DNA from 3 places in the Clostridium mucosae genome. Region 3 is predicted to be linked to each of the others. Evidence: riboswitches for the same ligand, from Rfam matches in the RefSeq annotation. Region 3 holds a riboswitch; each other region holds the start of a gene.

What was found. Region 3 has a riboswitch for lysine ahead of NSA50_RS19165 (transporter substrate-binding domain-containing protein). Riboswitches for the same ligand answer to the same signal wherever they lie in the genome.
Region 1: it holds a riboswitch for lysine, as region 3 does, so the genes downstream of both, lysA (diaminopimelate decarboxylase) here and NSA50_RS19165 (transporter substrate-binding domain-containing protein) in region 3, are expected to answer to the same signal.
Region 2: it holds a riboswitch for lysine, as region 3 does, so the genes downstream of both, NSA50_RS03325 (APC family permease) here and NSA50_RS19165 (transporter substrate-binding domain-containing protein) in region 3, are expected to answer to the same signal.

Annotation. Positions count from the first base shown of each region.
Region 1 covers NZ_JANKAF010000022.1:16,605-25,406, forward strand. Annotated here, with positions in the region: gene NSA50_RS17280 (HelD family protein) at 1-954, opposite strand, end outside; gene ftsH (ATP-dependent zinc metalloprotease FtsH) at 1,053-2,972, opposite strand; gene lepB (signal peptidase I) at 2,995-3,564, opposite strand; gene NSA50_RS17295 (DUF3006 domain-containing protein) at 3,561-3,785, opposite strand; gene lysA (diaminopimelate decarboxylase) at 3,921-5,213, opposite strand; lysine riboswitch at 5,349-5,517, opposite strand; gene NSA50_RS17305 (beta/alpha barrel domain-containing protein) at 5,591-6,268, opposite strand; gene NSA50_RS17310 (hypothetical protein) at 6,430-6,606, shown strand; gene NSA50_RS17315 (NAD(+) diphosphatase) at 6,733-7,236, opposite strand; gene sfsA (DNA/RNA nuclease SfsA) at 7,373-8,068, opposite strand.
Region 2 covers NZ_JANKAF010000002.1:4,997-13,798, reverse strand. Annotated here, with positions in the region: gene NSA50_RS03345 (ABC transporter ATP-binding protein) at 1-77, shown strand, start outside; gene NSA50_RS03340 (ABC transporter permease) at 81-899, shown strand; gene NSA50_RS03335 (ABC transporter permease) at 901-1,692, shown strand; gene NSA50_RS03330 (heavy metal translocating P-type ATPase) at 1,922-4,357, shown strand; lysine riboswitch at 4,420-4,591, shown strand; gene NSA50_RS03325 (APC family permease) at 4,662-5,984, shown strand; gene NSA50_RS03320 (sigma 54-interacting transcriptional regulator) at 6,140-8,802, shown strand, end outside.
Region 3 covers NZ_JANKAF010000038.1:265-8,409, forward strand. Annotated here, with positions in the region: gene NSA50_RS19155 (amino acid ABC transporter ATP-binding protein) at 1-608, opposite strand, end outside; gene NSA50_RS19160 (amino acid ABC transporter permease) at 622-1,398, opposite strand; gene NSA50_RS19165 (transporter substrate-binding domain-containing protein) at 1,474-2,298, opposite strand; lysine riboswitch at 2,449-2,632, opposite strand; partial or broken gene NSA50_RS19170 (MFS transporter) at 3,015-4,243, opposite strand; gene NSA50_RS19175 (cold-shock protein) at 4,774-4,983, shown strand; gene NSA50_RS19180 (DHA2 family efflux MFS transporter permease subunit) at 5,060-6,577, opposite strand; gene NSA50_RS19185 (PadR family transcriptional regulator) at 6,577-7,164, opposite strand.

The DNA.
Region 1 (8,802 bases), on a different contig from region 3:
TGACTTATATCTTATATCTTCAATTATTTCTTCATTACCTTTTAATACTTGTTCTAAATAAGATGTTATATCTCTTACAGGTTCATTTAATCCTATTTCTTTATATGCGAAAGATAAAAATGTTTCGTTAATAACTGCTGTTTCGCCTAAATTAGGTAATACCTCTGAAATATAATCCATGAATATGTCATTTGGTCCCAAAATAAGAACTTTATCTGTTAATTGCTCCCTAAAATTATATAAAAGATATGCAATTCTATGAAGAGCTATAGTAGTTTTTCCTGAACCTGCAACTCCATTTACAACCACAGCTTTGTTTCTATCAGCTCTTATTATTTCATCTTGTTCTTTTTGTATCGTATTTACAATATCTTTAAGTTTTTCTCCTGAATTTGATGACAGAACCATTTGTAATATCTCATCTTGTATATTTATATCAGAATCAAAATACCCCTCTAATTTAGCCTTTTTTACAATTAATTGTCTTCTTGATAATATATCTACTGGAATTTCTCCTTGTGGGCTTTTATAGCTAGTTTCTCCAATCATTCCTTTATAAAATAAAGATGCAACTGGTGCTCTCCAATCCACTATTACAGGATCATAACTTCCTTCTGGAGTTAATCCATATCTACCTATATATAACTCTTCAGAATATCCATCATCTATAAACCCAACTTTTCCAAAGTATGGTGACTCTTTAAGTTTAACAAATTCTCCTAGTTTTTTATCTATCATTTTGTATGATTCTTCTTTAATATATCTTTCGTGATCAAAATACTCCATTAACTTATCTTCATCATCTCTATATTCTTCGATATATTTTTTTCTATAATCAAGTATATATTCTGAAATACTTTTTCTCTTCTCTATATATTTTAAAGTTTCTTCACTAAGAATATTTAATGTATTTTTTAAGTTATCCTCTTCTTTTAATAATTCTATTTTATCCAAGAGCTGATCCCCCTTTGATTTTAAATTTATATTATTAAGAAAGAGTGTAACAACAAATCCTGTACACCCTTTCATTAATTTATCCATTTTACGTTATTTTAAACTTCTGTAATCTCTTCTACGTCTATAACTTCATTTGAATCTTCAACTTTTTTCTTTTTCTTATCTCTTAATTCTGGATACTTATCATAAACAAATTCCATAAATTCGTCACCAAATATAGTTTCTTTTTCTAATAGATACTCTGAAATTTTATCAAGTAAATCTCTATTTTCCTTTAATAACTTTCTAGTATTTTCATGACAAGTTTTTATTATTCTTAGTATTTCTTCATCTACTAAAGTTGAAGTTTCATCACTACATTCTCTTACTGCTCTTCCATCTAGATATCTATTTTGAACAGATTCTAAGGCCATCATATCAAATTTATCTGTCATTCCATAAATAGTAACCATACTTCTAGCAGTTTGTGTAGCTCTCTCTATATCATTTGAAGCTCCTGTTGAAACTAAATTAAATACTTCTTCTTCAGCAGATCTACCACCTAGCATAACCATTATTTGACTTGTTAATTCATCTCTTGACACTAAGTATTTTTCTTCTTCTGGTAATTGCATTGTGTATCCTAATGCTCCCATCGTTCTAGGAACAATAGTTATCTTATGAACTGGATCTGTTTTTTCTAATAATGCAGCAACAAGCGCATGACCTACTTCATGGAATGCCACTACTCTCTTTTCCATAGGAGATAGAATTCTATCTTTCTTTTCTTTACCTGCTATTATAACTTCTACAGCTTCTCTTAAATCTTCTTGCATTACAAATTCTCTACCATGCTTTACAGCTCTTAAAGCTGCTTCATTTACTATATTAGCAAGATCTGCTCCTACTGCTCCAGGAGTGCTTTTTGCAATTTCTTGTAAGTCTACATCATCTCCAAGTTTTACTCCTTTAGAGTGAACTTTTAGTATATCTATTCTTCCTTTTAAATCCGGTCTATCTACTATTACTCTTCTATCAAATCTTCCTGGTCTTAATAACGCCTTATCTAATATTTCTGGTCTATTTGTAGCTGCTAAAACAACTATTGCTTTAGTTGAATCAAATCCATCCATTTGCGTTAATAATTGATTTAGTGTTTGTTCTCTTTCATCATTTGTTTGAATTTGAGAATCTCTACTTTTACCTATAGAATCTACCTCATCTATAAATATGATACACGGAGCATTCTTTTCTGCTTCTTGGAAAAGATCCCTTACTTTCGCTGCTCCCATTCCCGCAAACATCTCTACAAAGTTTGATCCTGATATTGATAAGAATGGAACATTTGCTTCGCCCGCTACTGCTTTTGCTAATAATGTCTTTCCCGTTCCTGGAGGACCAACTAAAAGAGCTCCTTTAGGAAGTTTAGCACCTATTTCTGTGTACTTACTAGCATTATTTAAATAATCTATTATCTCTTTTAATGATTCTTTAGCTTCATCTTGCCCTGCCACATCATCAAAAGTTATTTTTATATCATTTTCTTTATAGATTTTTGCATTACTTTTTCCCATTCCCATCCCCATCATAGGAGATGATCCCATTTTTCTACCAATTCTTCCAGCTATAAATCTAAATATAAAGAAAAGTATTATCGGCATTACTATCCAATTTAGAATAAAGTCTACTATAAAATTATTTTGTACAGGCTCACCTTTAAACTCTACTCCAGATTCATTTAAAATATTTATTAAATTAGGATCATCAACATTGCCAGTATATAATAATTTTCCTGTTTCTTTAGTATTTTCATCACTTTTAGGCAGTATTTTTATTTCTGTAGATGAAATTACAACACTTTCTACTTGCTTATTTTCTACCATATTTAAAAATTCATTATAACTTATTTCTCGAGTTGTCATAAGATTTTTAGTCGAAGTGAATGCGTATAAAAACAGAAATGCCATTACTGCATAGAATAATGTATGCTGCTTTTTATTATTGTTATTATTTTCTTCTGTATTCTTATTTTCCATTGCTCTTCCTTTCCTTGTATATCTATTTTATTTTACCAATTTGATCAAAAGGATACACTTTTATTTGAGCTTTGCCACTTATATCTTCTCCATCAATATATGGATTAATCCAGTACCTAGAGTCTTTTGACCAAAGTCTGTTATCTCCTAAGAAGAAGTATTTTCCTTCGGGTACTTCATACTCTCCATTAAAATTGTCTTCAGCACCTATATAATCTTCTTGTAACTCTTCTCCATTTACAAATACCTTACCATTTTCTATTTTTATTTTATCTCCTGGTAATCCTATTAACCTTTTTATTAATGACTCTTGAAGCTCTTCTGAGTTGAATACTATAATATCCCCTCGTTTAAGCTTTTCTAAATTATATACTCGTGTAACAAAAAGTCTATCTCCAACATTCAATGTAGGTACCATTGATTCTGATGGAATTAAAACTTTAAATAATAGAAATTTATTTATAAGAAAGGCTAATATTATAGCTGAAACTATTGGAATTCCCCATTCACTAATAAAATTTTTTTTAGAATCACTATCTTTCTTACCTTCTTCTATATCAATTCCTTCATTTATATTATTACTCTCACTCATTCTTCCCATAATCCTTTCATCATAGTATTAATACTTTCACGTCTTAATTTAGTAGCTTTTTCATCTATAAAATAGAAGTTATCTTTTTTAATTAAAATATCCCCTTCTTTTACACTTCCTATTATATCACTTTTTTTGACATTAATTAAATTATCATATTCTATCTCTAACACAACATAATCGCTCTCAATTCTATCAACTATATATTCCTTTTTCTCCATAATGCTCCTGTTATTACTCACCTCTCTTTTTTAGCTTATATTCTAGTATATCATATTTGTTGAAAATTTAAATAGAATATATATTATTAAAAATAGGGTAAATGATTTTCATTTACCCTATTATTTATACTAATATTATACTTCATTAATTAATAATTCTTCATAATTTTGTCTTTTACATACAACTTTTGCTTCACCATTTCTTACAAATACAACTGCTGGTCTTAAATTTTTATTATATCCACTAGCCATAGAAAATCCATATGCTCCAGTTGATAGAACTGCAAGTATATCTCCACTTTCTGCTTCTTGAAGGTTTATATCTTGTAATAAAATATCTCCAGATTCACAACACTTACCAGCTACCGTAACTTTATCCTCCATACTTTCACTTGCTTTATTAGCTACTATAGCCTCATATTTTGCTTCATATAAAGCAGGTCTTATATTATCTGTCATGCCACCATCTACGGCTAAATATTTCCTTACTCCTGGTATTTCCTTAATTGATCCTATATTATATAAAGTTGTTCCTGCATTAGCTACAATTGATCTTCCTGGTTCTATTGTCAAAATAGGTTTTTTAAGTGATAATTTACTGCACACTTCATTAACTCTATTTAATATAGTATCACAATATTCTTTTGTTTCTTTTGGCTTATCGCCTTCTGAATAATAAATTCCAAATCCTCCACCTAAATCTAATTCTTCAATCATATAACCTGTTTCTTGTCTTATAGTATTTATAAAATTTATCATCACTTCTGATGCATCACCAAATGGCTCAGTCTCAAAAATTTGTGATCCTATATGACAATGAAGCCCTACTAATTCTATATTTTGTAATTCTAAAGCTTTCTTTACAGCATCCATTATTATATTACCTACTGGTGCAAATCCAAACTTTGAATCTATCTGTCCAGTTTTAATATAGTCATGAGTATGAGCTTCTATTCCTGGTGTAAGTCTTAAATAAATCTTTTGAATCTTATTATACCTTTCGGATATTTCATTTATCTTTGCCATTTCCCATAGATTATCTACTATAAACCTTCCTACTCCCAATTTAATTCCAAGCTCTATTTCTTCTAAAGTCTTATTGTTCCCATGAAAATATATCTTCTCCATAGGAAAGTTAGCCCTATATGCTGTATATAGTTCACCCCCAGAAACAACGTCTAAATAAAGCCCTTCTTGATCTATAAGCCTGCACATTTCTAATGTCAAAAATGATTTTCCTGCAAAAGCTACTCTATTATTCTCAGAATTAACCTTAAAATATTTTATATAATCCCTACAATTATCTATTAAAAGTTGTTCATCCATTACATACAACGGTGTTCCATAATCTTTTACTAAATCCCTTGCCTTTACGCCCCCAATTACTAAATCATTTTCTTCTATTTTGCTTGCCCCAAATAATCTCATATAATCTCCTCCAAATATACTTTCATTAATTATAAAATAAAACCACTATGGTTATCCATAGTGGCAGATTTCCTTAAGTGAAATTAAAGCTATAAAATATTTAGCATATAATAATAAAATTAATAATTTATAATTATTGCCTGTAGCTCTCCACTTTCGTGACAGTTGCACACATGTTATATGTACAACCAAAAATAGATTCTTGCAATAATCTATTTCTTCGGCTATTAATCCTTTCTTTATAAATCATCACTTTGCAAAGCTCATTATAAATACTATTAATAACAGCACCTCTACCCTGATAATTAGCCATATATATTATTATACATCTTTTGTTATATTATTCTACAACTTTATGAATTTATAAATTATTAATTTTAATTTTGATCTCTATATTTATCCATTAGGCTTCCCATCACATCGCCAGATGGTGGTGGAGTATATGTTATTGCATTTGCCCCAGCCTCTATAGTTCTCATTATAGTTTCTTCTGTCGGTCCACCAGTTGCAATTATCGGGAATGTAGGAAATTGCTCTCTTATTTTCCTCACAATGTTAGGTGTATTCTTACCTCCAGAAACATTTAATATTGTTGCCCCAGATCCAATCCTTTCAGCAACATTTTCACATTCAGAAACTACAGTTACAATTACAGGAATATCTATAGTTTCTCGTATTTTTTCTATAATTTCATTTGCTGTAGGAGCATTTACAACTACTCCCATTGCACCTTTAAATTCTGCATCTAAAGCCAAATTAACTACTCTTTTCCCTTGAGTTATTCCGCCACCTACGCCACAAAATACAGGTACATCTGCTGCCATAACTAAGGCTTGTGTTATAAGTGGTTGAGGAGTAAAGGGATATACTGCTATTATAGCATCAGCATTGGTATTTCTTATTATGGCAACATCTGTAGTAAATAATAATGACTTTATTCTTTTTCCAAATATTTTTATTCCACTACAATCTCTTATACAAGAAGGTACTTCTATAACATGACTTCTTAATAATCCTTTTATCTCTGGTACTTGTTTAATTTTCTTCCCATCCATACCAAACTCCTCCTATTTTATATTTAACTCTAATTTTTTTAAGCTATAATTATATTATACTACCTCAAATATATATTAAGATACATATAACTAAATAATTTTATTAGATTAATTCATTTTTATCAATATATTTATTTTAATTTTTAACATAAATAATAATTTTGAAAAATGTTTATATTTATTCAAAATATAAAAAAGAAACTTTTCTGTATTATAGCTTAGATGGAGAATGTGAATTATATGGAGAGCTTTCTTTAGTTGGAATTATGATAAATAAGGCTGAAATAAATTATAATGATAGAACTTTATCTGTTAAAATATATGAATCTGATTATTAAGCATTATGTAATTAAAAAACAGTAAATAGATTTATACATAAATCTATTTACTGTTTTTTAAACGCCTCGATTTGCTTTAATTTCCTTCTACAGCTATTCCAAAGGCTCTACTATTTATATAATCATTTATATACTTTTAGCTTCTCTTATCTCCAAGACCTTTTTTACAACCCTTGTACCAATTATATCCTCTTTCATTTCCTCTAATGCATCTGCTAGCTTACTCCAACCCATACCTTCTACTTCATCGGATTTATTAATTTCACCTGAAACAAAATCTGCCATGAATGTTATCATTAAAATTTCCTTATCTTTTACATAATCAGAACCCATATATGTAATATTATTTATATCAATTCCAGCCTCTTCTTTTACTTCCCTATAAACTGCTTCTTCTGCTGTTTCATTATTATCTACATATCCCGTTAACAATACCTTAGAATTTTTGTATATATAACTTTGCTTCAATAATAATATTTCATCATTCTTAATTATTGCCACCATTATACATGGCTTTGGAGTATCAAAAAACATCACATCGTCATGAGAACAATACGGTACACCGCCTTCATCCCAACTATACTTTTCTTCTAATCCTCTACCGCATAAAGGACAAAATTTGTACTTCATAATACACCTCTTATTTAACTAAATAACTATTTTTCTAAATAACAACTCAAATATATAATCTATTATTTATATATTTGAGTTAAATATATAATCTTTCTTTAAACTTATATCTTATATCTTATATCTTATATAGTAATTATAATATTATATCAACTTTTTTATATATTTCAATTCCATCTTTTTCAACCTTACAGTTATATGCCATTATATCAACATTATTTTCTTTTGCTAATCTTAATGCATTTCCAAATTCCAAATCAGTTATATCGTTAGGCGAAAAAGTATTAACATTATCTAATTGAATTAAAAATAAAATTCCTGCTCCAAATCCTTGTTTTTTTGCTTCTATTAGCTCTGATATATGCCTTGCACCTCTCTCTGTAGGAGCATCTGGAAATCTACAATGTCCGTTATCCTCTAAGGTTACTCCTTTCACTTCTAAATAATATACTTCACTATCATCTTCTGTGGATAACTTAAAGTCAAATCTACTTTTACCAAAGGTTTTTTCTCTATTAATTTTAGTATATTTATGTAAAGTATCAATCTTTTTATTATTTAAAGCCTCATCAACAACCTTATTAGGTATCTGAGAATCTATACTAATTAATATATCCCCTTTCATTGCTGCAATTAAATCATATTTTGTTTTCCTACTAGGATTTAATTCTTCTCTTAAAAATACTTTTGTTCCTTCTTTTAAGATTTCTCTGCATCTTCCTGTATTTGGAACATGAACTACTATTTCCTCTCCATTTAATATGACATTTGCATTAAACCTATTAGGCCTACTTTTAAATATTGCTTCATATATATTCTTATTATATTTCATATTTTTCTCCTTAAACAAAATCACAAATGTAATTTCAACATTTTTTTTCATATATTTTATCCACAGCACTTCTAAAATCATAAGTTGTCCACAGGTAAAATTATTAAAGCTCTTATTTTTCCTATATTTATAGTATTATTGTAACATTATCCTCAGTTTTTATCCACATTTTGTACAAACTGTGCATAACTATATTTTGTTACCCAAATTATAAAATTATTAACTGTTACATTCTCCTACATATATTAGTGTTCTTCATCAAAAATCATCATATTGTTACAAACGTATATTCTTTCCATATATATTGTGTCAATACCTTTTTAAAAAGTTTTCAACAGTTTTTCCAAGTTGTCCACATTTTGTGGATAACTTTCCACAGTTTTAACACTTTTCCACTTGTTAATGTTTATTTACACAATAAATATTCCTTTAATCTTTTTAATACCGTATATTATATATTTCTATCTTTTATACTAATGTAAAAGATTATACTATTTTTATAATTTTATTTAATGAAAATAGCTTTATAATAAAATGACAGTAGGTAGATTTGTATAAAACACTTCTTCCTACTGTCATTCTTATTTAACCTATTGCTTTTATAATTTAAATTATCTATTTTGTAGAATAACTATTTTTATAGTATGACATCAAATACTGAATAGCTAATACAAATGGTCCAACTAATGCTGTTATTATAGCCCAAATTAATTTATTTTGGCCTTTTTCTTCCG
Region 2 (8,802 bases), on a different contig from region 3:
TTAATGTTTTAGACTTTTCAATTTTTGAGACAAGTATTGAAGACATTATAAAGAAGATATATAGAAAAGAGGTGTAAATATTGAAGTCTTTTTTTGACATAAAATCATATTTAACCTTTACAAAGAATACATTTCAAAAAAATCTGTCATATAGAGCAAATGCTATAATATTCTTTATAGGAGAACTAATGTTATTATTTGTAACTTTTTATTTGTGGAAGGCTATATATAGAAGCTCTGACAGTATGATTATAAAAGGATTTAGCTTAAATGAGATGATAGTTTATGTACTTATTTCATTTATAACAGCTATAATTGTAAATGCGGATATAGTTTATCTAATAAGTGGAGAAGTTAAGGATGGGTCAATAGCTATAAATTTAATTAGACCAATAAACTTCAGAAAAAGAATGTTTTTTGAATCACTAGGAAATTTAATGTATAACTTTATAGTAGTATTTTTTATAGGTTTTGTAGTAGTTACTATATTACAGTTTAGCTATAGTGGAAAAATTTCTATGGTAAATACAATTTTATATTTAATCAGTATTTTTGCAGGATTTCTTATTAATTTTTGTTATAGTTATATGTTTGGATTATTATCTTTTAAAATAACAAATATGTGGGGATTAACACAAATTATGAATGCTATATCACAATTGCTATCTGGAGCATTAATACCAATAGTATTTTTCCCAAGCTGGATGCAAGGAATTTTTAATTTTCTTCCTTTTAGCTCTATGATATATACACCTAGTATGATATATCTAGGAAAACTAACTAATATTGAAATTATTAAGGCAATATCTATTCAATTTTTGTGGGTAATAATACTTATGATTATTGGTAGGCAGATGTGGAAGGCATTAATAAAAGAATTAACTATATTAGGAGGATAAAATGGTTAAATATATAAAATTATATTCGAAATTTCTTAAGCAATATATAAAGACCCTAATGGAATATAGGATTGATTTTGTATTAGGATTGATTGGGTTTATTTTGATTCAACTAGCTGGTGTTGTATTTATTAAATTAATTTTTAGCGTTATTCCAACATTAGATGGATGGGGTTTTTATGAAATTTTATTTATTTATGGATTTGCACAAATACCTAGGGGAATAGATCATATATTTACCGATTATTTATGGATATTCAGTTGGAAAACCATAGTTAAAGGCGAATTCGATAAATATTTATTGAGACCTATAAATCCATTATTTCAAGTTATATCAGAAAGTGTTCAGCTAGATGGTTTGGGAGAGGTTATAATAGGGTTTATTTTACTAGTAACAGCATCAATAAATTTAAATATTTCTTATAATCCAATGAAAATACTAGAATTTATTTTTGTAACCATGTGTGCAACTTTAATATATACTTCAATAAAACTTGCAACATCATCTATAGCATTTTGGGTTAAATTTTCACAATCATATATGTCTATGGCATATTCAATAAGTACCTTTGCAAAATATCCTATAAGCATTTATCCAAGTGCGATAAAATTTATATTAACATTTATTATCCCCTTTGCTTTTACAGGATATTATCCAGGTGCATATTTTATTGGAAAAGGAAATGAATTAACTGGAATTATTTTACCGTTTATTGTTAGTTTGGTAGCTATAACATTATCATATAAAATATGGTTAAAAGGTATTAGCGTATATGAAAGTGCTGGAAGTTAAATGATAGACATATGTATACTAAAAGGTATATATATGTCTTTTTATTTTAATAATAAATGGTGATAACAATAAATATTAGTATTCTTTTTATAAGACATATCAATATTATATTATTTACAAAATAACATAAATTTGCATTTTTAATGAGAATTATTATTGACATTACAAATAAAAATAGTATAATAACATTACACCACACCCCTGGGGGGTGGTTATAGGAGGGATTAATATGAAAGAAGAAAAAGTTAAGATATCAGGTATGACATGTACTGCATGTGCAAGCAGAGTTGAAAGAGTAATAAATAAGCTTGAAGGAGTAGATAATGCAAGTGTAAATTTTGCTACCGAAACTTTGAGTGTTAAATATGACAATGAGAAAGTAAATAGCTCGGACATTGAAAAAGCTATAGAAAAAGCAGGCTATGGAGTTGAAAAAAATACTAAGAATTATAGTTTTAAGGTTGAAGGAATGACTTGTTCAGCTTGTGCAAATAGAGTTGAAAGGGTGACTAAAAAGGCAGATGGAGTTATAAACTCGTCAGTAAATTTTGCTACAGAAAAATTAAATATAACTTTTGATGAAAATAAAATATCTATTAATGATTTAAAAAATATCGTAGAAAAAGCAGGATATAAATTAATAGTAGAAGAAAAGAAAGAAAGTGAAGTAAATAAAATTCCAGCGCATAAAAAGCTTTGGTATAGATTTATTTTATCAATAGTATTTACGATACCTTTATTAATAATATCCATGGGTCATATGGTAGGAATGCATTTACCTAATATTATAGATCCTATGATGAATCCATTAAATTTTGCAATAATTCAACTTGTATTAACCTTACCAGTTATGATAGTAGGATATAAGTTTTATTTAATAGGATTTAAGAATTTATTTAAATTAAGTCCTAATATGGATTCATTAATAGCTATAGGGACATCAGCGGCAGTTATTTATGGTTTATTTGCTATATATAAAATAAATATTGGTGATCATGAATATGCAATGCATTTATATTTTGAATCAGCAGCAGTAATACTTGCATTAATAACTTTAGGCAAGTATTTAGAAGCTGTATCAAAGGGAAAAACTTCAGATGCTATTAAGAAACTCATGGGATTAGCTCCTAAGACTGCAAATATTATTAGAGATGGCAAAGAACTTACTATTCCTATTGAAGAGGTAAAAGTTTCAGATATTGTAATTGTAAAGCCAGGTGAAAAGTTGCCTGTTGATGGAGAAGTTATAGAAGGAAATACATCAATAGATGAATCTATGCTTACAGGAGAAAGTATTCCAGTTGAAAAGAGTGTAGGAAGTAAGGTAATTGGTGCAAGTATTAATAAAACAGGATTTATAAAATATAGAGCTACTAAAGTTGGAGATGATACAGCACTTGCTCAAATAATTAAATTAGTCGAAGATGCTCAAGGAACAAAAGCACCAATAGCAAAACTTGCTGATGTAATAGCAGCTTATTTTGTACCAACAGTAATAGGATTAGCTATTATAGCAGCCTTAGCTTGGTATATATCTGGTGAGTCAGCTGTATTTTCTCTAACTATATTTATAGCAGTTTTAGTTATAGCATGTCCTTGCGCTTTAGGATTAGCAACACCTACGGCAATTATGGTAGGAACAGGGAAAGGTGCTGAAAATGGAGTTCTTATAAAAGGTGGAGAAGCTCTAGAAACTGCATATAAAATAGAAACTATTGTTTTTGATAAAACTGGAACTATAACAGAAGGAAAGCCAAAGGTAACAAATATAATTAGCAAAGATATAAGTGAAACAAATATTTTAGCATTAGCAGCCAGTGCAGAAAAAGGTTCAGAGCATCCATTAGGAGAAGCTATAGTAAGAGCTGCAGAAGAAAAAAATATTATGTTGAAGAAGATTGAAGAATTTAAAGCTATACCAGGTCATGGGATAGAAGTAAAAATAGAAGGCAGTATTATTGCCTTAGGTAATAAGAAGCTAATGACAGAAAGAGGAATAGAATTAGGTGACTTACATGATAAATCTAATAAGTTAGCAGAAGAAGGAAAAACTCCTATGTTTTTAGCTATAGATAATCAAATAAAAGGAATTGTAGCAGTTGCAGATACAGTTAAAGAAAATAGTAAAAAAGCTATAGAAGCTATCCATAATATGGGGATAAAAGTAGCAATGATAACTGGTGATAATGAAAAAACAGCAAGAGCCATTGCAAAAGAAGTAGGAATAGACATTGTCTTAGCAGAAGTGTTACCTGAAGATAAGGCGAGTGAAGTTAAAAAATTACAAAGCGAAAATAAAAAAGTAGCAATGGTTGGAGATGGAATAAATGATGCTCCAGCATTAGTTCAAGCTGATGTAGGAATAGCAATAGGATCAGGAACAGATGTAGCTATAGAATCTGCAGATATTGTATTAATGAAGAGTGATCTAGTAGACGTTATAAAAGCAATTCAGTTGAGTAAAGTGACTATAAATAATATAAAACAAAATTTATTCTGGGCATTTGCATATAACGTGTTAGGAATACCAGTAGCAATGGGAGTACTTCATATTTTCGGAGGTCCATTATTAAATCCTATGATAGCAGCTGGTGCCATGAGCTTAAGTTCTGTATCAGTATTATTAAATGCATTAAGACTTAGAAAATTTAAAGCAAACATTTAGTTTGTGTCGAATGCCCTTGACATATGTTGAAATTTTGATAAAATTAAGATGTAAATTAAATATTTGTAGATAGAGGTTGCAATAATTAATAGTAATATTAATGAGGTAAGCACGATGATTTAATATGAAAGGAATTATTGCCGAAGTTTATAATTTTGCTTAAGGATTTTAAACTGGTTTTGTATAAAATATATGCAAAGCTGTCACAATAATTTGTGGAGAGCTATCTTTGTGTTTGTTTAAAGTTTGCAATAAATACGAGCCCAAAGAGAAATCTTTGGGCTTATTTTTTTAGGAGAAAAGTATGGAAAAGAAGCATATGAAAAAGGAAATTACTTTATTTATGGCTACTATGCTTGTGTGTGGAAATATGATAGGCTCAGGTGTATTTATGTTACCAGCAACATTAGCAGATGTATCTGGCCCACTAGCAACAATGATTGCTTGGATAATAACGACAATTGGATCAATATTGATAGCTATATCCTTTGCTAATTTAGGATCTAAATATCCATCTACAGGTGGAGCTTATCAATATACAAAAGAAGCTTTTGGAGAATTTGCAGGTTTTTTAAGTGCTTGGTTATATTGGAATGGTTCATGGATTGGTAATGCAGCTATAATAGTAGCATTAGCTAGTTATAGTGCAGCAATAATTCCGGCTCTTAACAATCCATTAGCTTCAATAATATATACTAGCTCAATATTATGGATATTTACAATTATAAATATAGTGGGTGTTAAGAAAGCTGGAAAGATACAGTCATTTGTAACAGTATTTAAAATTGTATTTTTTGGATTATTTGTAGTAGTAGCCTTTTTAAATTTTGATAGTGCTAATTTCTTACCATTGATGCCGGATGGGAAAGGTCTTGAATCAGTTCCTCTTGCTGCCACTTCTACTTTGTGGGCTTTTGTTGGATTAGAAAGTGCAACTGTAACTGCAGGTGAAATTAGTAATCCAGAAAAGAATGTAAGGAAAAGTACAATTTATGGAATGATAATTTCAGCAATAATATATATTTTAATAAGTGTAGCTAGTATGGGAGCAATGCCTAATGGAGAGCTATCTACAAGTTCTGCACCTCTTACTGATATATTAACTAAGATTTTAGGTTCTGCAATAGGAAAACCTCTAGCGATATCAGTAGTTATATGTATTTTAGGTACAACTATTGGTTGGTTATTATCAACTGCAAGAGTTGCCTATGCTGCAGGAGAAGATGGCGTATTTCCTAAGGGATTGGGGAAACTACATCCTAAATATTCAACACCTTCAAATGCTTTAATAATAGGCTCAGTACTTGTAAATATATTACTTATAATGAATTATCAAAAAAGTATGGTTTCAGCATTTACTTTTATAACTATACTTGCTACATTAGCATTTTTGCCAGTATATCTTTTAACTGCATGTGCAGAAATTATGCTTATGTTTAAAGGTGAAAAAGATATAACGTTAAAAATTTTCTTGAAGAAATCTTTTGTTCCTTTATTAGCATTTATATATACAATGTGGACTATATATGGTTCAGGAGCTGAAATAGTAATGTGGGGATTTATACTTATGTTACTTGGGGTTCCATTTTACATATACAATCATCATAAAAATAAAAAAACATTATAAACAAAACTAAAAATAGTAAAAATAAGCTTATTCTTATAAAAAATAAGGATAAGCTTTATTTTTATCTTCAAAAAATTTTGCTACTGTAAAAAAAATAATTATATGTTAGAATTAATAAGATATAAAAGTTTACATAAAGGTGATGGGAGGTAAATATGAGCAAAATAGATGAGATTTATAATGCTTTAAAAGAGTTAGAAGTAAAAAATAATCAAGGAGTAACAGCAAGTGAACTTAGTATTTTTATGAAGTTAGACAGGGCTAATGTAAGTAGATATTTAAATCAGCTTTATAAAGATGGAGTTCTTAACAAAATAGAAGGCCATCCAGTTAAGTACAGCTGCGTTACTAAAAATGAAGATAAAAAGTCAAAAGAAATTAAGAAAGCTTATAAAGAGATAAAGCGAAATACTCTTGATACATTAGTTGGGGCTAAATTAAGTTTACAAATGCCAATTCAACAAGCAAAAGCTGCAATATTATATCCTCCGAGAGGATTGCACACTTTAATTTTAGGTGAAACTGGTGTCGGTAAATCTATGTTTGCAGAAGCTATGTATAACTTTGCAATAGAGTCAAAGGTTATAGGAGAAGAAGCACCTTTTGTTAGATTCAATTGTGCAGATTATGCAGATAACCCACAACTAGTTATGGCTCAAATATTTGGAGTAAAGAAGGGTGCTTATACAGGTGCTGATTCTGATAGAGATGGCCTGCTAAAAAAGGCTCATGGTGGAATATTATTTTTAGATGAAATTCATAGGTTATCTCCACAAGGTCAGGAAATGTTATTTACATATATAGATAAAGGACATTTCAGAGTGCTAGGAGATACTGAAAAACTTGTTAATGTGGAAGCACAAATTATTGCAGCAACCACAGAAGATCCTCAATCATTCTTACTTAAAACTTTTAGCAGAAGAATACCAATGGTGATAACCTTGCCATCATTAAAGGAGAAGAATATAAAAGAAAGATATTATTTGCTTAGAGAGTTTATAGAAAATGAATCTCAAAGAGTTTCAAAGAGTATTTATTTTAATAAAAATGCATTAATATCATTTTTATTATATGATTGTCCTAATAATATAGGTCAATTAAAAAGTGATCTTCAACTTTCTTGTGCAAGAGCATTTTTAAAATATAAAGCTAAAAATAAGGACTATATATTAGTTGATCAGGAAGATTTACATCAGAGAGTAAAAATGGGCCTTATGAAGTTACAAGAGTATAGAGATGAAGTTGATGAGATATTAAACAATATGGGAGATGTTCTTAAATTTTCATATAGAGATAAAATTGCATTAATAGAAGATAGCCAAAACTTAGAAGAATTTAAAGAAAGAGCTATGTTTTATGACAGAATTGAACAAAAAATAGAAGAGTTAAAAAATGATGGAATAGAAGAAAAAGAAATTGATGAAATTTTAAATATAGATATAGAAAAATATTTTAGAAAATATATAAGAGACTTACCAGAAAAATTTAGAAAAGATGAAATATCAAAAGTTGTTGATGTTGAGATAGTAGATTTAGTAGAAGAAATTCTTTTATTTGCGTCTAAAAAGTTAAATAGAGACTATGATGAAAAAGTTTACTTTGGGTTAGCTCTGCATATTCAAGGAAGTTTAGAGAGAATAAGACAAGGAATAAAAATATTTCATCCTAAATTAAACTTTATTAGAGGGGAATATGCTAGGGAGTTTATTGTATCAATGGAAGTTGCTAGCATTATAGATAAAAAATTTAATATAGAAGTACCATTAGATGAAATAGGATATATAACAATGTTTTTAGCAACTAATCCATATGAACAAGATAAAGCAAAAGATGAAAGAGTAGCTGTGCTAGTCATAATGCATGGACATTCTACTGCTTCATCTATGGTAGAGGTTGCAAATTCTTTAATAGGTGAAGAATACGTGCAAGCTTTAGATATGCCTTTAAGTATGAAGGCTGAGGATATGTATAAGATTGCTATGGAAAAAGTAAAAGAAATTCACACTGGAAAGGGAGTTTTTCTTTTAGTAGATATGGGCTCTTTAACTAACTTTGGAGATATGATAAAAGATGAAACTGATATTAAAGTAAAAACTATTGATATGGTTACAACCTTGCTAGTTATAGAAGCAGGAAGAAAAGCATTAAATGGAAGAGGTTTAAAAGAGATATATGAATCTTGCCTTGAAATTAAGAGATATGGAATTCAAGGGGCTGCATCAAAAATAGATCAAAAGGAAAGTATAATAATTACTTCATGCTTTACTGGGGATGGTTCAGCACAAAGATTAAAAGAAATAATAGAAAACAATATAAATAGCAAAATTAATATTAAAATTCATGCTCTTAATATATTAGATAAAGATGATTTTTATAGCAATATAGAGTCACTAAGTCAAAAATATAATATACTTGCTATTGTTGGTGTTTTGAATACCTTTGTCCCTAATATACCATTTATATCAGCAGCAGATATTTTATCTGGAGAAGGGATAGATGATTTAGAAAAGCTTATATCACAAGAAGAAGAGTACTATAAGATAGTAGAGAGTATGGAGAAACAGATAAATAATATTGATTCATATAAGCTTATAAGAGATATAAGGAAAACTTTGATTAATATAGAAGAACATTTAAATATTAAACTAATACATGAAGTGAAGATAGGTATATTAATTCATATTTGTTTCTTAATAGATAAGCTAAATAAAGGCGGAAAAGAAACACCTTTCGTAATGTTAAATGAATTTAGGCATTCAAACAATAGAGAGTTTATACTTATAAAACAATGTTTAAAACTTCTTGAAGAGAACTACAG
Region 3 (8,145 bases):
TTAGCAAATCCCATTTCATGTGTTACGACTAACATTGTAAGACCTGTTTCAGCAAGTTCTTTCATAACCTTAAGAACTTCTCCTACCATTTCTGGATCAAGAGCTGATGTTGGCTCATCGAAAAGAATAACATCTTGTTCCATTGATAATGCTCTTGCAATTGCAACACGTTGCTTTTGTCCTCCCGATAATTGCTTCGGTTTAGCATTTACATAATTCTGCATACCAACAACCTCTAAATATTTCATAGCAACTTTTTCAGCTTCTTCCCTTGATCTATTTAATACCTTCATTTGTCCAACTACACAGTTACTCAATACATTATGATTGTTAAATAAGTTAAACTGCTGAAAAACCATTCCTAATTTAGTTCTATATTTATATATATTATGATTATCGTCTAAAATATTTTCTCCATTATATATTATTTCACCCGCAGTTGGTTTTTCTAAAAGGTTTATGCAACGCAACAATGTTGACTTTCCTGATCCAGAAGACCCTATTAAGCAAACAACTTCGCCCTTATCTACTGAAAAATTAATATCCTTTAATACTTCATGAGATCCAAAAGATTTATTCAAATGTTTTATATCAATTACTTTATCCATAACGTCTCCTCCATTATCCCACTACATTACCTTTTGATTTACGTAACATATCTTCAGGTCTTTCTACTTGCATTTGATTTCCTGCCATAATGTAATTATCTGGTCCATCTAACTTTCTTTCTATTGCTCTTAATATTCTAGTTACTGTATAAGTCATTATGAAATAAATAAAACCTGCAACAAAGAAAGATTCAAAATATCTAAAATTATTTCCCGCAATTGATTTAGTTTGGAAAAATAACTCAGAAACAGAAATTACATTAAGAACTGATGTATCTTTTATATTAATTACAAATTCATTTCCTGTTGCTGGTAAAATATTACGAATTACTTGTGGTAATACTACATTAATCATCGTTTGAGAATGAGTCATTCCAATAGCTTGAGCTGCTTCAAATTGTCCCTTATCTATTGATACTATACCACCTCTTACTATTTCTGACATATATGCACCTGTATTAATAGATACTATAAATAATGCTGCTACTATTTTATTTATATCTATTCCTAAAAATTGTGCAGACCCATAATAAATTACCATAGCTTGTACAATCATAGGCGTTCCTCTAAAGAATTCTATATAAATAGAAAGAATTATATTTATGATTTTAAGAAATACTTTTTTTATACCTCTCTCTGGAATAGGAATTGTTCTTATAACACCAACAAGTAGACCTATTAAAGTTCCTATTAAGGTTCCTATTATAGAAATTAAAAGTGTCATACCTGCCCCTCGTAAGAACATTGGTAAATTATCTTGAAGTATTTTTATTATCCATTCAATACTCATTTCAATCCTCCTAAAATAAAAGCAAGTTATAAGTTTAGGATGGGTTATAAAATATAATAACCCATTCTATAAAATTTATTGAGCTGCTGGTTGATTTTTAACAGCATCCCCCATTATATTTACTTGCTCTTCTTCTGATATTCCTGATAAAATTTCATTTACTTTTTGTGTTAAATCACTGTTCTTTTTGATACCTACTGCTGTTTGTGTATCCTCTGGATTAGTGACAAAACCATCTTGAAGTTCAATCATTTTAAAGTTTCTATTTGCTGATTGAGCACTTACAGCCTCTGGCTTTTCAGATACATATGCATCAATAACACCTGATTCAAGAGCCACTCTCATAGCTGGAAAATTATCCATAGCTTCTTGTTTTTTTACACCTTTAATTTGATCTATTACTGAATAATGGAATGTATTTAATTGAGCTGTAACCTTTGCTCCATTAAAATCTGCTAAAGTTTTAGCATTTTCATACTGCCCACCATTCTTAACAACTAGAACTAATTGTGATTGATAATAATTATTTGAAAAATCAATAGTTTCTCTACGTTCTGCTGTAGGAGACATACCTGCTATTATTGCATCTATTTTCCCTGAAGTTAATGCAGGTACTAGCCCGTCCCATTCAGTTTTAACAATTACTAACTCTTTACCTAATCCTTCTGCTATTTTCTTTGCAATTTCAACATCATATCCACCTGCATACTCTGAACTTCCTTCTATTTTCACTGCTCCATTTGAATCATCCATTTGTGTCCAGTTAAATGGTGGATATCCAGCCTCCATACCTACCCTAAATACATTTTCATTTTTTTCTGACTTTCCTGAGCCACAACCTGTTAGTATTAGCATTGCTACTAATGATAGTGAAATTAATAATGATAGTTTTTTCTTCATAGTAAATCCTCTCCTTTTTTTTATAATAAAAAAACCAACCCTAAATTCTTGGGTTGGTGCTATCTTAAATATTCAGATAAGATTCTATAAAAAAATAACTGAGCAAAGCTCAGGTTTAATCTTACAGATAACCTAATCCTCATCTTTCCCATTTGAGATAGCACAACTTAATAAACCGGGACGTTTATTAAGACAGTCCTGCAGTTCTTAACTGCAGACCCAGCAAGCAATATCGAGAAATATTACAAGCTTCGGCAAAATTTCCTTCTCCATAGTTTCATAGCATTCTCAAGCTCCACTAAAGACTGTTAAATTTTGCGCCTCTACCTCACATATAAAAGTGAGGCATTTATTAAATTATTTATAGTCTATACCTTTTTGTTTTAGCTGTCAATATATACTTCGCAATTTTTCTAAATATTATAAAAATTACTATAAATGACACGATACAAAATCTCTATCTCCAGAGGACTAGTTATAATTCTACAGTTTCCTCTGATTTTTATGCAAAATCATATTTTTTTTAATGAGGCATAAAATCCCACTACACTTTAATAGGCGTTCTCGCCAAAGCCTACTATTAAGCCTACTATTGTTTTGATAAAAAATAATACTCTACAGAACAGACTTTTCTACAGTCTATTCTATAGAGCATTTTTTACTTTTAAACAACTTAACTTTCTTATAAATATATTATTGTTATCTAATTAAATTGTTTAATTTAATCTTTCTCCAGCTTCTATTAACACAGTATCTTTAAACATAAAAACACTTTGAACAAACAAGAATATTCCTGTGATTATAAGTAAGCATTCTATTTTTATAACATCTGCTAAAGGCCCAAATATAATCATACCAGCTGGCATCATAATACTTGAAATCATTCCAAATACTCCAAAAACTCTTCCTTGAAAATCCGGTTCTACCTTTTCTTGTAATAAAACTGTTGATGGCGTATTAAAAATAGGCATAGCCACTCCCACAATAGCCATAATAGCTAAATATAGCCAAAATATTGGAATAACACCTAAAAGAAATGTACCAAGTCCTATAATACCAGTGGATAAAATCATAGTATATACTCTATTCTTGAATCCTCCCCAAGATGCCATAATTATGCCACCAACCATCATTCCTACTGAGAATGTAATTTCTATAGCTGTTAGTCTCCAAATATCATTTCCAAAACTACGAGTTACTTGTAATGGCGTTAAAAAAGAAATTGGTGCTGCTAAAATAAAGAAAATAGTACAAAATAAGAAGAACTTTTTTACATAGCTATGGTTCTTAATGTATTTAACACCTGCTTTCATATCATCAAAATAGCTATTATGCTGCGCTTCCAAAGCTTTAGAATGAGCTTTCACCTTAAGGAAAATTAACAATGTAAAAACAGCTATCATTGCAGTTATAACATCTATAAAGAATATTGTTTCAATTGTAGCTATACTCAATAATGCTCCACTAAGCATAGGACATATTAGCATTGTTAATGATTGTATACTACTATTTATTCCATTTATTTTACTAAGCTTATTTTCTGGTACAATTTGTGGTATAAAGGATCCAACTGCCGGTGTTTGAACTCCTGTTCCTAATGATCTTATAGCTAAAACTAAAATAACATCCAAGGAGCATCATAACCTAGAAGAAATATTATAGCTAAAATTAATGTAGATATTGCTATCAAAGAATCTGATATAACTATTAACATTTTTCGATTGTATCTATCAGCCCATACTCCTGCAAATGGAGAAATAAAAAAGGAAGGTAAAAATCCGCATATAATAGATATTGTCATCATATCTCCTGATTGTGTTGTTAAAGTAATATACCAAGTAATAGCGTATTGAACAAGCATTGAACCAAATAAAGATATAGTTTGGCTTGTTAGAAAAAGTATTGAATTTTTCTTCCAATCATTTTGTATACTTGTAATCGTCATATTTATCACCTCTTCATGTTTAAATTAAACAAAAAGCCCTTCCAAACTATCAATTTGGAGGGGCATACCATTACCACATAATATCATATTAAATACAGTATTGTTATACAAGCTTATAAGTATAATCTGTACTTTATATAAGGTAATATAATGCTTTTTAATCCCATCCAAACTAAATTAGCAGTTTTATACAACACTAAAACTCACACCTTTTATTCAGAAGATGCTCACCATTTTATTTGTATTGATTTTAACTTATTGAATAAGACTAAATTAACATTTTATATAATCACCTCATATTTTAGATTGGCTTAATTATATATTCAAAATAAAGTTGTGTCAATAAAATATCTATATAAAATTAACTATTTACTAGATAATTAAAAAAGTTTATCATAACCTTACTTAAATGCAACGACAATACTTACAAATCGAGCTATACTATATTTAAATTCCTTATTTATCAAAGTGTTAAAATATAAATTTTGACAAATACTATTTAATGATAGCTCAAGTAAGGAGGAAAAATCATGGCAGAAATAACAGGAGTAGTTAAATGGTTTGATTACGAAAGAGGTTATGGCTTTATATCATGCAATCAAGGTGATGATGTGTTTGTGCATCATTCTCAAATCAAAGAAAAAGGTTCTGAAAAGTCTTTACATGAAGGCGAGAATGTAATCTTTGATATTAAAGAAAATGAAAAAGGTCCCATGGCTGTAAATGTTCAAAAATTATGATTTATAAAAAGCATCTCGTTAGAGATGCTTTTTAAGTATACTTTTATACATTAAATTAATTAAACTGTTTTTTAACTTAGAGTTCTACTGTTAATTCCTGATCTATATTACCCTTTTTAGTAAGTGTTCTACTCTTCTTTTTATTCTTTATAAATAATGACATAATTAAAGAAATTACTGTAATAGCTATAACAAAAATAAATGTAGTATTAGCACCCTTCAGTGAGGCATCAAGCATCTCTGATTTATATAATGCTACATTTGTTGTAGCAAGGGCATTATCTGGTGCATTAGAAGTAGTAACATTAGACATTATAGTTATGAGTACTGCAGTTCCAAGAGATCCTGCCACTTGTTTTGCCATATTAACCACAGCAGAAGCATGTGCTAATAGCTTATTTGATAAATCATTCACTCCAGCTGTTTGCATAGGCATTATAACAAGTGCGATTCCAATACATCTAATTGTATATAGCATAGCAATAATTATAACATGTGTATCTCTATGTAACCTTGCAAATGGGAAAGAAGCAATAATAAGTAAAACAATGCCTGGTATAGCTAATTTCTTTACACCATACTTATCAAATAAACGCCCAGATATAAGCATGGTTACCGCCATTAGGAGTGCCCCTGGTAAAAGTGTTAGTCCACTTGTAAAAGCTGATTTTCCAAGTATATTTTGCAGAAAAATCGGCAATACAATACTTGCTCCCACTGATGCAATATTTAAAATACTTCCTATTACAGTTGTTAAGGTAAATGTAGTTGATTTAAAAACACGCATTTCAAGCATCGGATGCTCCATAGCTAACTGACGCCATATAAATGAAGCACTTATAATTATTCCTACAATTATAGTTGTAAGAACAGTAATATCACCCCAACCTTTATTCCCTGCATTGCTAAAGCCATAAAGTACCAATCCAAATCCAAATGTTGATAGAAGGATAGAAAGAAAATCTATCTTAGGATTTTTTAATGGTATAACATCCTTCATAAAAAAAGATGTAAAAATTATATCTAATGCTACTAAAGGTATTAGAATATAAAATAAATAATGCCAGTTCCACATATCAATTATTATTCCAGATAAAGTCGGACCTATAGCTGGGGCAAAACATATAACAAGACCATACATCCCCATTGCTGAACCCCTTTTTTCAGGAGGAAATACCATAAGAAGAGCAGTATTTGCCAAAGGTGATATTATTCCTGCTCCAGCCGCTTGAACTATTCTTCCAATAAGAAGTATTGTAAAATTTGGAGATATAGCGCATATAACTGTCCCAATCCCAAACATCGCCATAGAAAACATAAATAGCTTCCTAGTTGATATTTTCTCTAGCAGCAATGCTGTCAAAGGTATCATTATAGCATTAACAAGCATAAATGCAGTTGTCAGCCACTGTGCAGTACTTGCATTTATATTAAAATACTTCATTATCTGAGGTAATGCAGTAGACAATAATGTCTGGTTTAGTATTGTAACAAATGATCCAATCATTATTGCAATTATAAGTAATGTTTTATTATACTCTTTTCCATATATATCTTTATTAACAGGTTTTTCTTTTGAATCTCTTTCTTTCATTAGTTCATCATCCTATCTAAATTAAAGTCTTCCTCTAAAAAATTAAGTTCCTTGTTCTCATATAAATTCCTTACCCATTCACACCACTGAAGATTTAATTTAGCTACATTTAAATTTCTTTGAGTTAAAATATAAGCTCCAAATAATGATGATTTTGCTGTTTCAGGATTCTCTTTGAATTTGAGTTTTATTTTTTCTATGGATTCTTTACTTTGTTCTATTCTTTTATTAACTTTTGTCTCAAGTTCATTAAGAAGCTTTTCTACTGCCTCTTCATCCATAAACTTTATACAATATAATTTTAGAGTCATTTCATCTCTAGTAACTTCTTCATTGGTTTCAGATATAAACCAATCATGTAAAAGTTCGTTACCCTTAACTGTAAGATTATATATCTTTTTATCAGGCTTTCCACTTTGTTTCTTTAATGTTAACTGAATATACCCCTCCTCTTCCAATTTAGAAAGTATTGGATATATAGCACTATGAGTAGAACGCCAAAACTTATTTAGTTTTTGTGTTAAATCATATCCGCTCATTGGCTCAGTTGATAATAAGCTTAGAAGTCCATAAGACAATTTATTCATGATATCATCTCCTATGTACATAAATAATTAAATACTTATATTATATAAATCAAAATACTTATATCCCTATATTTTTCTATAGCAGATTATAATAAAATCTTTAGTTATATATAATATTAACTTTAGTTATCTCAATTATTTAGGTATAAATAATATGTCAACAGTGACATATAAATCGCATATTATATATACTATATAAACTTTAACCATATGTCAATAGTGACATTTTAGATAAACATTTAATTATATAATAAAAATCCCCCAAATCATTAGTTTGGGGGAGCATAAAATACAATTGAATATTTAGTTAAAACCTTTTAAAATATTTGATATTAACCTATTTCTTCTCTATAAGCGCAACACATTCAACATGTGAAGTTTGTATAATTATAACTTTATCTAAAAATATTTTAATATAAATTTAGTTTTTTAATATGTTAAACCCTTATATTAAAAGAAAGTATACTATATTTTAAATTATCTTAATTTATTTGAATAGATTATTAATTTTGCACATTGTCGGCATATTGTAGGCAAATATAAATATGCCGACTTATTCAGATTAATACTATAAAATCTTAGATGATTTTCTATGTATATTAAAATACTTTTATGGAATACTAATTGATGTAAAGACCTTTTAGATCATTTTATTATTTTTAACATTATCTTCGGCAACATACTTAATTGTATGTTGCTTTTCATTATGTTTACATGAAAATAGCCCCCAGTAAAAGCCGAGTGCTACGTGATAAAATTATAGATATTAATATTTCTGTAATACTTATTAATAATTGATGTCTATATATTAACTTATTGTTGAAATTATGTATGAGTAATATTAAATCAATATAGATCATTATTGCTTTATAATTAGTTAATAAATATTACAACTTAATTATAACCAAATTTCCTACTTCTTGAAATAATCTTTAGCATACTTATAATATTGTTTCACGACTTCAATATACGAAAATAGCA